DNA from 4 places in the Roseomonas chloroacetimidivorans genome. Region 4 is predicted to be linked to each of the others. Evidence: predicted binding sites of a transcription regulator. Region 4 holds the regulator's gene; each other region holds the start of a gene.
The links. The regulator LexA, encoded in region 4, represses DNA repair genes until DNA is damaged. The targets are predictions, from matches to a motif close to TGTTCTANNTANGTTC.
Positions count from the first base shown of each region.

Region 1: a site for LexA is predicted at 1,279-1,294, ahead of ACO1BU_RS16640 (PA0069 family radical SAM protein). Genes of this name have one in related genera too.
Region 2: a site for LexA is predicted at 1,878-1,893, ahead of ACO1BU_RS05545 (type IA DNA topoisomerase). Genes of this name have one in related genera too.
Region 3: a site for LexA is predicted at 2,493-2,508, ahead of ACO1BU_RS27855 (S24 family peptidase). Genes of this name have one in related genera too.

Region 1 covers NZ_JBNBZS010000020.1:64,173-67,938, reverse strand. The annotation lists gene ACO1BU_RS16645 (tetratricopeptide repeat protein) at 1-955, opposite strand, end outside; gene ACO1BU_RS16640 (PA0069 family radical SAM protein) at 1,361-2,506, shown strand; gene ACO1BU_RS16635 (ABC transporter substrate-binding protein) at 2,654-3,766, opposite strand, start outside.
Region 2 covers NZ_JBNBZS010000005.1:49,193-52,958, forward strand. The annotation lists gene ACO1BU_RS05545 (type IA DNA topoisomerase) at 1-1,862, opposite strand, end outside; gene dinB (DNA polymerase IV) at 2,437-3,477, shown strand; gene ACO1BU_RS05555 (aldehyde dehydrogenase) at 3,737-3,766, shown strand, end outside.
Region 3 covers NZ_JBNBZS010000063.1:14,473-18,238, reverse strand. The annotation lists gene ACO1BU_RS27865 (phosphatidylglycerol lysyltransferase domain-containing protein) at 1-513, shown strand, start outside; gene ACO1BU_RS27860 (aminotransferase class V-fold PLP-dependent enzyme) at 611-1,723, opposite strand; gene ACO1BU_RS27855 (S24 family peptidase) at 1,773-2,408, opposite strand; gene ACO1BU_RS27850 (hypothetical protein) at 2,533-2,976, shown strand; gene ACO1BU_RS27845 (hypothetical protein) at 3,008-3,496, shown strand; gene ACO1BU_RS27840 (portal protein) at 3,679-3,766, shown strand, end outside.
Region 4 covers NZ_JBNBZS010000001.1:87,668-91,433, reverse strand. The annotation lists gene ACO1BU_RS00415 (ComEC/Rec2 family competence protein) at 1-1,812, shown strand, start outside; gene lexA (transcriptional repressor LexA) at 1,869-2,603, opposite strand; gene ACO1BU_RS00405 (molybdopterin molybdotransferase MoeA) at 2,710-3,766, opposite strand, start outside.

The sequences.
Region 1 (3,766 bases), on a different contig from region 4:
CCGCGCCCAGCGCCACCTGCGCCTCCGCCATCCCCTCCACCGGGGAGGCCACAGCCCGCTCGGACAGCGCCGCCCGGCGCGCCGCCGGGCTCGCCGTCAGCACGATGTCGTCGGTTCCCAGCGACATGGCGTCAAAAATCCGCGCCCCGTCCGCTTCCCGCCCCGCCCGGGCCAGGATGCCGGCGGCAATGGTGGCCAGCCGCATATTCGGCTCCGCCGCCTCGGCCACCGCAATCCGGATCAGCCGCTCCGCGTCCCGCGGGCGGTTCGCCACATCGGCGATCATTGCGCCATGCAGCGCCGCCACACCACGAAGCTGCCCAGCTTCTGTGAAGGGCCGCAGCGTGGCCAGGGCCGCATCGATACTGCCCCGACCGGCCTGGGCCCAGGCCAGCAGCAGCGGCTGCAGGATCTGCGCGCTGCCCTGGCGCGGCAGGCTGCGGATCCGGGCCTCCGCTCGGTCCCAGCGCCCGGCCTGAGCGTCCGCTCCGGACAAAAGCAGCGCGGCAAGCTGGCTTTCCGGCATGCGCCGGGCAAGTCGCACCGCCTCGGATCGGCCAGCCATGACGGCGGCGTTGAAGGCGCGGGTCAGGATCTCCGGTTCATTCGGCTCCACCGCGAGCGCGGAAAGCAGGGCATCCGCCGCCGCCCCCGCATCACTCTCATTCGCGGCCAGACGCCCGGCGAGATAGGCCCCGAACACGCCGGACGGTGTGGCGGCGGCCGCAACACGCGGGCCCGCGACAATCACCGGCGCCGAAGACGCTGCCTGGGCAACCTGCTGCGGTGCTGCATCCATCACCGACACGCCTGGGCCAGGCGTTCCGCCGGCAGCGCAGCCGGCCAGCAGCGCGGCGGCGACCAACCCGGCCCGCCTGTGCCGCCCGGCGCCACCCCAGCGCGCGCGGAGCGCGAGTCGGGTCGGGAAGCGGAATGGGGCCTCAGACGGCATCATGCGGCGCAGCGTAACGGCGCGCACTGCCAGAATGCCAGCTTCACGTTTCGCTGAGCACCATGCCTCACCCCAACTGTGGCATTTCGGTGGCAGGCCTCATTGCCCTGCCAGAGGGATGCTCCCGCCGGGCCAGTACACTGGATTGAACGGCCATCCGGCAGGGCTGCGGGCCGGTATTTCATGTCGTCCGCGCGAACAGCTGCGCTGCGGAACCTTATTTGGTTAGAAGCTGCAGCCTAGTGAACATTCGTTGGTGCTGAAGATCCGCGGCAGGCAGGCCAAACCCTCAAGAAAGCCCTGTCGGGCCTCAGTTTTCACAACTTCGTTCTTTGAATGTTCTTGACGTCACCACCCCCCAATGCCCAAATTCGGGAGAACACAAGGCGAACTCAATAGGAGGCCACCATGCCGGACGGCACCCTGGGCAGCCCTCTCCTGAACCGTCCCGGCCTCCGGGGCACCTCCACCCCGCTGCCGGGCGTCCGGCGCGGCCGCGGCGCTGTCTCGAACCCCGCCAATCGGTTCGAGCGGACGCGGACCGATGCCTTCGACGATGGCTGGGGCACGCTGGCCGAGGCGATGGCCGACCTGCCGCCGCTCGCCACCTCCCTCACGCGGGACACCTCCCGCTCCGCCCTCACCTGGAATGACAGCCCGGATATCGGCTTCGACCGGTCCATCAACCCGTATCGCGGCTGCGAGCACGGCTGCATCTACTGCTATGCCCGCCCAACCCATGCCTGGATCGGTCTCTCCCCGGGTCTCGATTTCGAGGCCCGCCTGCACTTCAAGCCCGAGGTGGCGTCGCTGCTCGAAAAGGAGCTGCGTAAGCCGGGCTATGTGCCGCGCCCCATCGCGCTTGGCGCCAACACCGATCCCTACCAGCCCGTCGAGCGCACCCTTGGCCTGACCCGTCAGGTGCTGGAGGTTCTGGACCGCTTCAACCACCCCGTCACGATCGTCACCAAATCCGCTGGCGTGCTGCGGGATATGGACATCCTGACCCGGATGGCGGCGCGCAGCCTCGTCCAGGTCTGCTTCTCCGTCACCACGCTGGACAACCGCCTGGCCCGTACCATGGAGCCGCGCGCCGCGACGCCCCTGCGCCGTCTGGCCGCGATGCATGAGCTCGCCCGGGCCGGCATCCCGGTGGGCGTGCTCGCGGCCCCCATGATCCCGGGCGTGAACGACGCCGAGCTGGAGAAGATCCTGGAGGCCTCCCACGCACACGGCGCCCGCGCCGCCGGCTATGTCCTGCTGCGCCTACCCCTCGAGATCCGGCAGATGTTCGAGGACTGGCTGAACGCCCATATGCCGGATCGCGCCGCCCGCGTGCTCGCCCTGATCCGCGAAACTCGCGCCGGCCGGACCTATGATTCCCGCTTCGGGACCCGACAGACCGGCACCGGCCCCTATGCCGACATGCTCGCCCGCCGCTTCGCCGTGGCGACGAAGCGTCTGGGCCTGGATAAGGCGCGGGAAAACGGCGCTCTGGACTGCTCTCGCTTCGCCGTGCCTGGGGCGGATGCGCGGCAGCTGGAGCTTCTGTAAGCCCCGGGAAGCCTGAGAACCGTTTGGTCCCTTCAATGGAAAGGGGTCCCTGGCGTCTGCCAGGGACCCCTTTCCATTGAGGCCATTCCCTCACCCTGGCGGAAGAGCTCCGGGGAAGGCTGAGCCTTCCCCGGAGCTGCCGGCCGCTTACTGCCCCACCCGCACGTAGCGCAGCGGGAAGTAGTTATCCGCCATCTGCTGCAGGGTGATGTTGTTCCGGGCCGCCCAGACGACGACCTGCTGATGCAGTGGGATGTGCCCCACCTCGTCAACGTGGATCTTCATCGCCTCGTTAATCATCTGCTGGCGCTTTGCGGGGTCGGTCTCCACCGCGATCTGGTCCAGCAGCCCGTCGAAGCGGGCATTGCTCCAGCCACCCGAGTTGAACACGCCGCGCGCCCCGCCCCGCGTGCCCATGATGTTGTAGAGCGTGTTGTGGGCGTCATAGGTCGTCGGCGTCCAGCCGAGCAGATAGAAGCTCGTCTGGTAGCGCGGCGCCAGGATCTCGGCGAAGTAGCGCGCACGGGTCTGGGCGTTCAGCGTCACCTTCACTCCGATGCGCGCCAGCATGGACACAACGGCCGTGCAGATCGCCTCGTCATTCACATAGCGATCGTTCGGGCAGTCCAGCGTCACGCCGAAGCCATTGGGGTAGCCGGCCTCGGCCAGAAGCGCCTTGGCGCGATTGACATCGGGGCGCACGACCTGGTCGGCCGCCTCGGTCCAGCCATTCACGCCCGGGCCGACCATCAGCCCGGTCGGACGGGACTGGCCGCGCATGATGCGCGTCTTTATGGCCTCAAGATCGATGGCGAGCTGGAAGGCGCGGCGCACGCGCACATCGCGGAAGGGGTTCTTCCCCTTCACGTCGGACTTCAGCAGCTCATCGCGCGACTGGTCCATGCCCAGGAACACGGTGCGCAGTTCCGGCTGCTGATGGATCCGCACATTGCCCGCGCGGCTCAGCCGGTCCGTGTCCTGCGGCGGCACGGTGTAGATCATGTCCACCTCGCCCGAGAGCAGGGCGGCCACGCGGGTTGCGTCATTGCCGATGACGTTGAACACCACCTCATCAAGGTTGTGCTCCGGCTTGTCCCACCAGTTCGGGTTCGCGCGCAGCACGGTGCGGCGGTCCGGCTCCCGGCTGACCAGCATGAAGGGCCCGGTGCCATTGGCATTGCGGGTCGCGAAGTTCTCCTGGCCGCTCGTCAGGTCCACCGCCTGGGTGGCATTGTTCGCCTCCGCCCAGCGCTTGGACAT
Region 2 (3,766 bases), on a different contig from region 4:
CGGTCTGCCCCGCCGCCCCGCGCCCCGCCACCCAGCAAGGCCGGATCCACTGATCCAGCCCCCTCCTGCAGCCGCCCAATGATGCGGCTGGCCTGGGTGCAGACGGCGTCGATCGCGCCCATCATTTCCTGTTCGCCGACCAGTACCTCATCCAGTAGCCGTTCCATCTGCGCCGTTACGCCGGGATCAACCAGGGCCGGATCGGCCTTCTCCAGCACGGCAAAAAGCGACAGGCCCCGCGGGGTGGGTATGATGTGCTTGCCATCCGCGACCAGGAATTCCTGCGCCTTCAGGCCGCGGATGATCTCGGCCCGGGTGGCCGGCGTGCCGATGCCCTTGGCCTCCTTCAGCCGCTCCCGCAGCCCCTCATCCTCGACGAAGCGCCAGGCATTCTGCATCGCATCGATCAGCGTGCCCTCGTTGTAGCGTGGTGGCGGCCGGGTCTCCTTGTCCTCCACCTCGGTATCCCGCAGCTGCACCGTCTCGCCGTTTCGCAGCGCCGGGAGAAGCTGCGCCTCCTCGCCCTTCTCCTCGGCCGGCTGCCAGTCCGGGAAGGCGGCGCGCCATCCCATCTCGATGGGCTGGCGGCCTGAGGCACGGAAGAGGTGGCCGCGCACATCCAGCGTGACGGTGGTCTGCCGGTAGCGGAAATCCGGCATCATCGCCGCGAGATAGGAGCGGGCGATCACGTCGAAGAGCCGCCGCTCATCGGCCGAAAGGCGCGGCCAGATCTCGCGGAGGCGCTCCACCGTGTTCACATTGGGGATCACGGCGTGGTGGCTGGCCCCGGCCAGGCCTTTGTCGTGGAAGGGGCCGCCAGCGCCACGGCGGATCACCGGCGGTTCGGGCACCGGCACCTCGCTGAAGGTGCGGCCCACACGGAGCGCCGCGACAATCCGGGGCGCGTCCGGGATCAGGCTTTCCGGCAGGTAGCGTGTCTCGGCGCGGGGATAGGTGATGACCTTCTTGCCTTCGCCATCATAAAGCTGCTGCGCCACCTCCAGCGTTCGCGCCGCCGACCAGCCGAAGCGGGAGCCGCAGAGCCGTTGCAGCGAGGGCAGGTCGTGCAGGCGGGGCGGGGATTGCCGCTTGTCCTCGACCTTTACGGCCAACGGTCCCTCGAAGCCCTCGGCCGCCGCGGCGATCGCCTCAGCATCCGCGCGCTTGAGGATGCGCTCCTTTGGGGCGTGCCGCATCCGGAAGGCGCCGGCCGCCGCTTCGGCGGTCGCCACAACCTCGAAATAGGGTTGCGGGACGAAGTTCCGGATCTCCAGCTCACGCCGGCATACGATGGCCAGGGTCGGTGTCTTCACGCGCCCCACGCCGATGACCGTGCGCGCGCCACGGGCAAGGGTGACGGTCGCCGTGCGGGTCAGGGAGAGGTTGTAGATCTGGTCCGCCTGGCGCCTGGCGACGGCGGCGGCATAGAGGCGGGCATATTCGGCATTGGGCTTGGCCCGGGCAAAGGCGTCCCGGATGGTCTGCGGGTCCTGGGCGGTAAAGATGACCCGCATGACCCGGCCGCGATATTTCAGGTGTTCCAGGATCTCCTGGCCGATCAGCTGCCCTTCGCGGTCGCAATCCGTCGCGAGCCAGACGCAGTTCGCGCGCCGGAGCGCATCCCGGATCGCCTGGAGCTTGGAGGCCTTGTTTCCACCCGATGCCGGCTTCGTGCCGTAGAGTCCCTCGGGCCGCAGCAGGATAGGGGACCAGCGCTTCCAGGCCGGCACCGCCTCCTCCGGCTCCACTAAGTCGAACAGGTGGCCCTCGGCGGGCAGGATCGCGCCGTACCGGTGCCCCACCGCCGCCCGGACGTCCTTCGCCTGGCTGGTCTTCTCAGTGATGACGATCTGTTCGGTCATGGCTGCCCTTCAGAGTGTTCTCTAAAGGTTCTGGGGCTGGTCTGCCAACCATTCGGCACGGGGGCTCCCCGGCCGATACCTGGTTTTCGGCCTCAAGAGCCTGCCCCGAGCTTGCCCTTCGCCATTCCAGACTGTGCACAAAAAAAAGGGCGGGGCCCGAAGGTCCCGCCGAGTTTAGGGAGGAAACGTCCAAGAAAGCGGCAGTCGGGATACCCGGGCTGCCGTGGCGCTCAGATAGAACGCCGGATGCCCATCGGCAACCCACGATGTTGCAACGCAAAGTTGCTGGAATGTTGTGGGGAGGTGAGGGTGACCTCGGCTCTCCCTCTGGAGGAGGCCACCACGGCCGGGCGGGCACCCGGTCCGGCTCTCCTCCCCCAAGGCCTGTTTCCCGGCCGCGTGCCGATCCGGAAGCGGCTTGGCGGCCCGGCACAGCGGGGAGGGCAGGGATCATGGAAAGGACAGTCCCCTCCCGGCCCGGCTCTGCTAGAATGGGCGGGTGTCGGATATCTCTGCGCCACCCGCCTCGCCAGCGTCGCTGTCGCCGCAGCAGAGAAAGATTATCCACATCGATATGGATGCCTTCTATGCCTCGGTCGAGCAGCGGGACCATCCAGATCTGCGCGGCAGGCCTGTCGCGGTAGGCGGCTCGCGCGAGCGGGGCGTCGTTGCCGCGGCCAGCTACGAGGCGCGGCGCTTCGGCGTACGCTCCGCCATGTCCTCGGCCATGGCACGCCGGAAATGCCCCGAGCTGGTCTTCGTGCCTCCGCGCTTCGAAGTGTACCGCGAGGTGTCGCGCCAGGTTCACGCCATCTTCGCCGAGTACACACCCATCATGGAGCCACTCTCGCTCGACGAAGCCTATCTGGACGTCACGGAGAACTTGAAGGGCCTTGCCTCGGCCACCCAGGTCGCCCGCGAGATACGCGCCCTGATCCGCGCGCACACGGGGCTGACCGCCTCTGCCGGTGTCTCCTATAATAAGTTTTTGGCGAAGCTGGCCTCCGACTATCGCAAGCCGGACGGTCTCTTCGTCATTCCCCCCGAGCGCGGCGTGGCCTTTGTGGAGCCGCTGGAAGTCGGCCGGTTCCACGGCATCGGGCCGGTCACGGCGGCCAGGATGAACGCCCTTGGCATCCACACCGGTCTGGAATTACGGCAGCAGAGCATGCCCTTTCTGCAGGAGCATTTCGGCAGAAGCGGCGCGTTCTATTACTGGATCTCCCGGGGCATCGACGAACGGCCTGTCCGGGCCGACCGGATCCGGAAATCCGTGGGGGCTGAGAACACTTTTCCTGAGGACCTGACGAGCTTCGACCAGATGCGCGAGCAGCTGCGGCCCCTGGCCGAGAAGGTCTGGGCCTATTGCGAGAGGTCGGCGATCCGGGGCCGGACCGTCACGCTGAAGATCAAATATGCCGACTTCCGGCAATTGACGCGGAGCCAGTCCTTCGCCGCGCCCGTGCCGAGCCTCCAGGTCCTGGAGAGCACGGCGCTGGACCTCCTGCGGTCCCAGTTCCCGATTCCAAAGGGCGTGCGCCTTCTGGGCATCACCCTGTCCGCGCTCAATACCGAGGAGGACGCAACGGCGCAGCAGCTGAGCCTTGCACTGTAGGGGCGCGCCTCGTCTCGGCCAGGATCGCGAGAGAAGCGACCGATGAGGCGGACGGCACGGCCGTGTCTTCCCTGTTGGCATTTGCCCGCGGACGTATGGCCCGCCCTCGGCTGCCCCGGTGCGTATTCATGAGATAGGACGCGTATCCCTGACGGGCTGATGACAAAATGGCACTGCCCATTGTGCATTTGTCGATGGCCGGCCCCGAACCACCGCCGCATCATCCGGCCCAACGAGCCTTCCGGGAAACGCGACGGTCATGGTTGAGCGCTACAAGCTGTTTATTGGC
Region 3 (3,766 bases), on a different contig from region 4:
TCCGGGGCGGCGTGGTGGGAGGTGGTGCTGCTGGACGGCGCGCCGGCGCCGCTGCGCTTCGCGGTGGGGCTGGCTGGCGTGCTGCTGCTCGTCGCGGCCTTCCGGCTGCTGCGTCCCGCACGTATCCAGGCGGAGGATTACGACGAGAGCACACAGGCACAGCTTGCGGCCCTGGGCGCGCGGGTGCCGTCCTATGCGGATGGCGTGGTTTTAGCCGAGGGTGGCCGGGCGGGCTTCGCCTTCCGGCGGCTGGATGGGATCTGGGTGGCGGAGGGTGATCCGGCTGGAGCGCCGGATGCGCGGGTGAATGCCATCTGGCGGTTCCGCGACCTGTGTGATGCGGCCGGCGTGGCGCCGGCCTTTGCCGGGGTCGGGTCGGAGATGCTGCGCGCCTATGAGCAGGCCGGAATGGCATCAGTGTCGATGCCGGACGGGACTGTGATGGCCCTGGCCGGAGATCAGGACCCCAAGAGGGTGCTGCGGCTGCTGGCTGAGGGTGCTGCGGGGGACTGAAGGTTCGGAGCGCGCCGGTTCCGCCGGCGCGTCAATGCCCGACTCCGAAAACAGGAAACAGTGGAGGGCCGGGGATCATTTCCCCGGCTCTTCCTCCTCAGCCCTGCCGGGTCTCGTCGAGAGCCGCCATGAGCGCGTCGAGATCGGTATCTGCATTGTAGCCATGGAAGCTGACGCGTAGGCGGCCTCGCCCGCCCCAGGTGAGCACGCCGCGCTGCTCCAGCGCCGCAACGATTGCCGCAGAGTCCGCATGCTCGATGCAGACACTGGCACCGTGGTGCTCGGGTTCGGCCGGGGTGGTCGAGGGGATGCCGCGGTCCCGCAGGCGGGCCAGCAGCTCCGTTGTCAGCGCCTGAACATGCGCCTGGACGGCGTGCGGGTCGAAGCCAGCCAGGTAGTCCAGTGCGTCCGCCAGCACATAGAGCGGGCCATGGGCGGGATTGCCGCGGGTGAAACGCATGGCGTCGGGCCTAAGAACTGGCGTGGCGCTGTATTCCGGCCGGACCATAGAGGCGACGGAGTGCCAGCCGGCGGTGCTCGGGCGCCAGTCGGGCTGCCGGGCGCGGTTCCAATAGGCGATGGTGGTGCCGGTCATGCCGAGCAGCCATTTGTAGGTGGCGGCGAAGGCGAAGTCGGCGATTGGCGCCTCGATGGGCAGGTAGCCTGCGGCCTGGGTGTGGTCCACCACGAGGAGCGCTCCGACGTGATCGGCCACGGTGCGCAGAGCGGAAAGATCGTAGCGGCGCCCGGTCAGGTAGGAAACATGGCTGACCGCGATCAGACGCGCGCGGCGGCCAGCGGCGCGGGCCACGGCCTCCGGGTCGTGCATCGGCACAAACAGGGGTTCGATGCCTTGGCGCATCAGGGCAGGAAGGGCGACGGAGGGGTATTCGTCCGGGTCCAGGCAGACCGCGTCTCCGGGTTGCCAGTCCAGGCTCTCGACCAGCATCGAAACACCCTCGGCCACGCTGGAGACGAAGCCGATATCCTCAGGCGTGGCGCCCCAGGCACGGGCGGCAAGGGCGCGGGCCCGCTCCACCTGCGCCTCCTGCGCGGCGCGGCCGGGCATGCCGGAACTCTTGTCAGCGGCGTAGCGCTGCAGGGCTGCGTCGTGGCGGTGCAGGAAGGCTGTTTCCCCGCCGGCGCAGAGATGGGCGAGGCCCGGCTGGATACGGAAATCGGCGGGGTCGAAGAGGGGCTCGGTGGGCATGGCAGCGCCAGCCTGGGCCCGATTCGCGCGAGAGGCTACCTCCGGGTGCTTATTGGCTGGCCCAGACGATGCGATGCATCCAGGTCAGCTCCTCCAGTTCGAAGCTGTAATTGGGATGAGCGGGGTTAAGGCTGGCGAGTTCCACGCGCCGTGCGGACTGGCGCAGCAGTTCCTTCGCCATCACCTCACCGCCCCGGGTGCGGACCACCACACGGTCGCCGCGGCGGACGGGGGCGCTGGGAGCGACGATGATGACGTCGCCGTCCCGGAACACCGGCTCCATCGAGTCACCACTGATCTCCAGGGCATAGGCGTTGGGATCACCGATCTCGGGCAGGCTGATCTCGTCCCAGCCGCCGCCGACGGGGTAGCCGCCATCATCGAAGTAGCCGCTGCTGCCGGCCTGGGCGAGGCCGATGAGCGGGATGCGGCGGCTGGGGCGGACGGCGGCGCGGATGTTGCCGGTGATGAGACTCGCGAATTCGTCCATGCCGGTGCCTGTGGCGGCCAGGACCTTGGCGACGCTCTCCGTGGAGGGCCAGCGGGCCCGGCCGTCCGGCCCGGTTCGCTTGGACGGGTTGAAGGCAGTCGGATCGAGGCCTGCCTTGCGGGCAAGGCCTGAGGCTGACAGGCCGTTCTCGGCCGCTAGGGCGTCGATCGCCCGCCAGATATCGCCGTGCTGCATCCCGGCATCTTATAGGCGCGAAATCTGTGAGCAACAGGAATTCCATCTCAGATTCACCTTGACGGTCACGACCGCGTGGGTGGATGTTCTTGTTGTGTTCACAACCGGCGAGGATCAGCCCCCGATGACCCGTCCCGCTTCCGGTGCGCTCCGCACCACAGCGCCGACCCTTTCCAGCCTGGACAAGGTCCAGCCCTTCCGCAGTGCAGAGGAGGCTTGGTTCTGGACCATGGCCGCCTTGGTTGCCCGGCGCGACGGAGCGCGAATCGTTGCCGGCCGGGGCTTGGTCGTCCGGCCCTGTGAGCCCGACGACGTGGTGAAGTGCCTGGACCGGCTCTACCGCCAGCGCCGGATTGAACTGGCCCATGCCCGTATCCTGCGGATCTGGGGGGAGCGTGGTACCGCCCCCGACCCGGCTTCCCTGCGCGAGCGCGGCGACCACCGGTTGTGGCGTGAGGCGCTGGACCGGTTGGACTGGCCGCTGCGCATGAAGGGTATCGTGGCCGGGCCGCAGGGGCCCGGCGCATCGGCTGGTGTCGTGGATTTTCCGACTTCCAGGCTCATCTGACACCATGCAGGGAGCGCCGATCGTAACGGCGATGGATCTGATCGCCGCCCCGGGAAACCAGGGCGGCGATCTGCATTCGGGGCCGGGCCACCGCAGGGCCGCTGCGTCACTGACACAGGATTTATGGATCGCTTTCGGCGGTGGAGCGGATCAGGGGTGGATGCGGCTGCTGCGACCGGGCTTCCGCCATTGCTTCGCGGGGTTGCGGGATGCGGCGGGCTGGACGGTGCTCGACCCGCTCTCGGGGCGGTTGCTGGTCACACGGCTGGGGGTGGGGGCGGGCTTTGATCTGCCCGGTTTCTGGCGGCGCGCCGGGTGTCGTGTGCTGGGGCCCTTCGTGCCGGGACAGCCGTCGCGAACATGGCCGGGCGTGGTGCCCTTTTCCTGTGTGTCGCTCTGCCGGGCGCTGCTGGGGCCGGGTGCACCCTTTGCCTTGACGCCGCACGGACTATTCCAGCGCCTCAGGAGAAATTTTCCTAATAAGGAAAATCTTCTTGACATTCCGGGATTCGGCGGGTAGAACGCCTCTTATCAACGGGCGAGTTGCGCCCGCCGATGACCTCCCGATCCCCTGATCCTCGCAAGCCCGGCCCGGACCCCTCCGGCGCCGGGCTTGTGCTTTTTCGGGCCGGGGTTTCCGCAGACAGGAGCGAGCAGGCCCATGGGCGACAGGATTGATCCCGCGCCGCGAGGTGGCGCGGCATGACGCCCGACGAAATCATTCTCCGCGCCGAGCGCGCGCTGGATCGCCGCCGTCCCTGGGAAAGCGTGTGGCGCGATTGCTATGACC
Region 4 (3,766 bases):
CCCGAGGGCCGGCGGGTGGTGCTGGACACCCCACGCCTGGGCGATGGCCCCCCGCTGGAGCGGCAGATCCGCATCCGACTGCGCGCGGATGATCCGGCGCGCCCCGCCCCAGGTGACGTCGTCGCCGTCCGGGCGCTGGTGCGCCCGCCGATGCCGCCCGCCTATCCAGGGGGCTTCGATTTCCAGCGCAGCGCCTATTTCGGCGGGTTGGCAGGGTCGGGCTTCGCGCTGAATCCCGCACAGATCCTCGTGCAGGGAGACGCGCCGCTCTTTGCCGGTCTCCGCGCGGCCATCGAGGCCCGCATCACCGCCGCGCTGCCCGGCGCCACGGGCACCGTCGCGACGGCGCTGCTTACCGGGTCGCAATCCGGTATCCCCGCCGCCGCGCTGACGGATCTGCGCGATGCTGGCCTGGCGCATCTGCTTTCCGTCTCCGGCCTGCATGTGGCGGTCGTCATCGGAATTGGCTTCGTACTGCTGCGCGCGGCCATCGCCGCCATTCCCTGGCTGGCGCTGCGGATCGATTCCAAAGGAGGCGCGGCACTGGCGGGGCTCGTGTTGGGGGGCGCTTATACGCTGCTCACCGGGGCGGGGGTGCCAATGGTGCGCTCCTTTGTGATGGCGGCGCTGGTGACCCTTGCGGTGCTGACGGGGCGGCGGGCGCTTTCACCACGGGCCCTCGCCCTGGCGGCGGGGCTGGTCCTGCTCGCCAACCCCGCCGCGCTGACCGGGCCCTCCTTTCAGATGTCCTTCGCCGCCGTGCTGGCGCTGATCGCGGCGGCGGAGGCGCTGCGTGGGCCGAGCCGGACCTTGCGGGCGCGAGGCTGGCACGGAAGGGCGGCGCTGGTGGTGCTGGGGCTGGTCACCACTTCGCTGGTCGCAGGTGCGGCCACCACGCCCTTCGGCCTGCACCATTTCGGGCGGCTGCAGCTCTATGGCGTGGTGGCGAATGGCATCGCCGTGCCGCTGACCACCTTTGTCGTCATGCCGGCGGGGATGCTGGCCCTGTTCCTGATGCCCCTCGGGCTCGAAGGACCGGCCCTGTCCGTCATGGGTTGGGGAGTGGACGCAACGCTGCTGACCGGACGTGTCGTGGCGTCCTGGCCCGGCGCCGCATTGGCCGCGCCACCTATTCCGGGCTGGGGGCTGGGGGTCTTCGCTCTGGGCTTGTGCTGGCTTTGCCTCTGGCGCCTTCCCTGGCGCTGGGCGGGCGTGCCGGTCATGGCGCTGGGGCTGCTTTCCGGCCTGCTGGTCGTGCCGCCCGATATTCTGGTTGCGGCCGATGGGCGGATGCTCGCCCTGGCCACTCCATCCGGCGTGCTGTCCGAGCGGAGCTCCGGCGCCAACCGCCTGATCCGCGAATCCTGGTTGCGGAGCTGGGGGGAGGAGGGCGGCCTGCCCCTTCCCCGTGATGGTGAAGCGGCGCATGGCGCGGCGACCTGCACCATGTTGGCCTGCCTCCTTCGTCCGCGCCCGGAGGCGCAGGCGGCCATCCTGCTGCGCCAACCCCCGCGCGAGGCGCCCCGGCCGCGGCGTGGCCCGGCTCCGCCGCCCCCGCCGGTTCTGGTGGAGACGGGATGCGGGCAGGCGGCCATCATGATCTCGCTGGAGCCCATCCGGGGACGCTGCCGGCAGACGCCGCATGTCGACCGCATCAGCGTCTGGCGGGACGGTGCCCATGCGATCTGGCTGACCCCGGCGGGCGTGACCATCCTTTCGGACCGGGCAGCGCGGGGGCGGCGGCCCTGGGTGCCGCCAGAGCCCGTCCCGCGGACGCAGCCCCAGGCCGAGCCGCCGGCCGAGACGGAATGAAAGAAGCCCGGGGAGAATGCCTTCCCCCGGGACTCGTCATGCTTCTCTGAGGCTTTTCAGTGATAACGGCGGACCAGGCCGACAAGGCGGCCCTGCACCTTCACGCGGTCCGGGCCGAAGATGCGCGTCTCGTAGCGCGGGTTGGCCGCCTCCAGCGCGATCGAGTTGCCGCGGCGGCGCAGGCGCTTCAGCGTCACCTCGTTCTCATCCACCAGCGCGACCACGATGGCACCGTTCTCGGCGGTGTCGCCTCGGCGGATGATCACCGTGTCGCCGTCCAGGATGCCGGCTTCGATCATCGAATCGCCGGCCACCTCCAGCGCGTAATGCTCGCCGCCCCCCAGCAGCGCGGCCGGAACCTCGACGCTCTCGCCCCCGTCGCGCAGCGCCTCGATCGGCAGACCGGCGGCGATCCGGCCATAAAGCGGCAAATGCACCGCTGCGGCATCGTTCGCCGTACGCACGGCGCCGGGAAGGTTCGGCGCGAAATTTCCGCGGATAACGTTCGGCGCGAAGGCCGGGGCGGGGGCCGGGGCAGCAGCGGCCACGGCGGCCTGGGCGGCGCGGGGCGCCAGGCTGTCGGGCATACGCAGCACCTCAAGCGCACGGGCGCGATGGGCGCGGCGCTTCAGGAAGCCGCGCTCCTCCAGCGCCGTGATCAGGCGATGGATGCCGGACTTCGACTTGAGGTTCAGCGCCTCCTTCATCTCCTCGAAGGACGGAGAGAACCCGGTGTTCCGGAGGTGCTTATCAATGAAGGTGAGCAGCTCGTGCTGCTTCCGGGTGAGCATGGGCCGGCATCTCCCTGGGGGCGAGGGGGGCAGTCTTATGCACGAACAAACGGGCAACCGACACGGAAGTTCTATGAAAGTTCTCCCGCGTCGGTCAATGCCGCCTTCACACGCCCAGAGAGGAAAGTTCCACAACTTGTACGCTTGCCCCCGCCTCCAGGGCTGGCGCGTGGGGCTCCCGCAGGATCAGCGCATCCGCCCGGGCCAGGGTGGCCAGCATGGAGCTGTCCTGCACCGGGAAGGGAGTGGCCACCAGGCCGCCCGTGGGATCGCGCGAAAGGGATGCGCGGACAAAGTCCTGGCGGCGGTCATTCGCCGCCATGGGCTGCCCCAGAGCGGCGCTGCGCGTCTCGACCGGGCCGGAGCACAGGCCGGAGAGACGCCGCAAGGCCGGGATGAGAAAGACCACGGCACAGACCATGGCCGAAACCGGGTTCCCGGGCAGGCCGAGCAATGGAGTGCCGCGCAGGTCGCCCCAGATCAACGGCTTGCCCGGCCGCATCGCGATCTTCCAGAAATCCAGGGAGAAGCCCTGAGGGCCAAGTGCGGCCTGGACGAGGTCATGCTCGCCGACACTGGCGCCGCCGGTGGTCACCAGCAGGTCGCATCGTCGACCGGCTTCTGCGGCAGCGGCGATGGCGTCACGGTCGTCAGCGGCGATCGGCAGGACCAGCGGATCGGCCCCGGCCCCGCGCACCAGCCCGGCCAGGGCATGGGCGTTGGAGGAGACAATGCCGCCGGCGGGAATGGCCTCGCCGGGCAGCACGATCTCGTCGCCGGTGGCGAGGATGCCGATGCGGGGGCGGCGATGGACCTGCAGCCAAGGGTGGTTGGCAGCAGCCGCCAACCCGATGTCGCGCGCCGTCAAACGTCGGCCAGGGGACAGCAATTCGTCGCCAGCCGCGAAATCAAGGCCGGCGCGGCGTATATGGCGGCCGGCACGGGCCGCCTCGTTTACGACAACATGCCCGTCCTCAGCCGTCGCGTCCTCCTGAAGCAGGATCGCGTCGGCCCCGGGCGGCACGGTGCCACCGGTGAAGATCCGCACCGCCTCGCCCGGCTCGACCGGACCGGCGAAGGGATGCCCGGCCGGAGATGCGCCGGTCACGCGCAGCCGCGCGCCCAGCGTGGCGTCCGCGGCGCGCAGGGCATAGCCATCCATC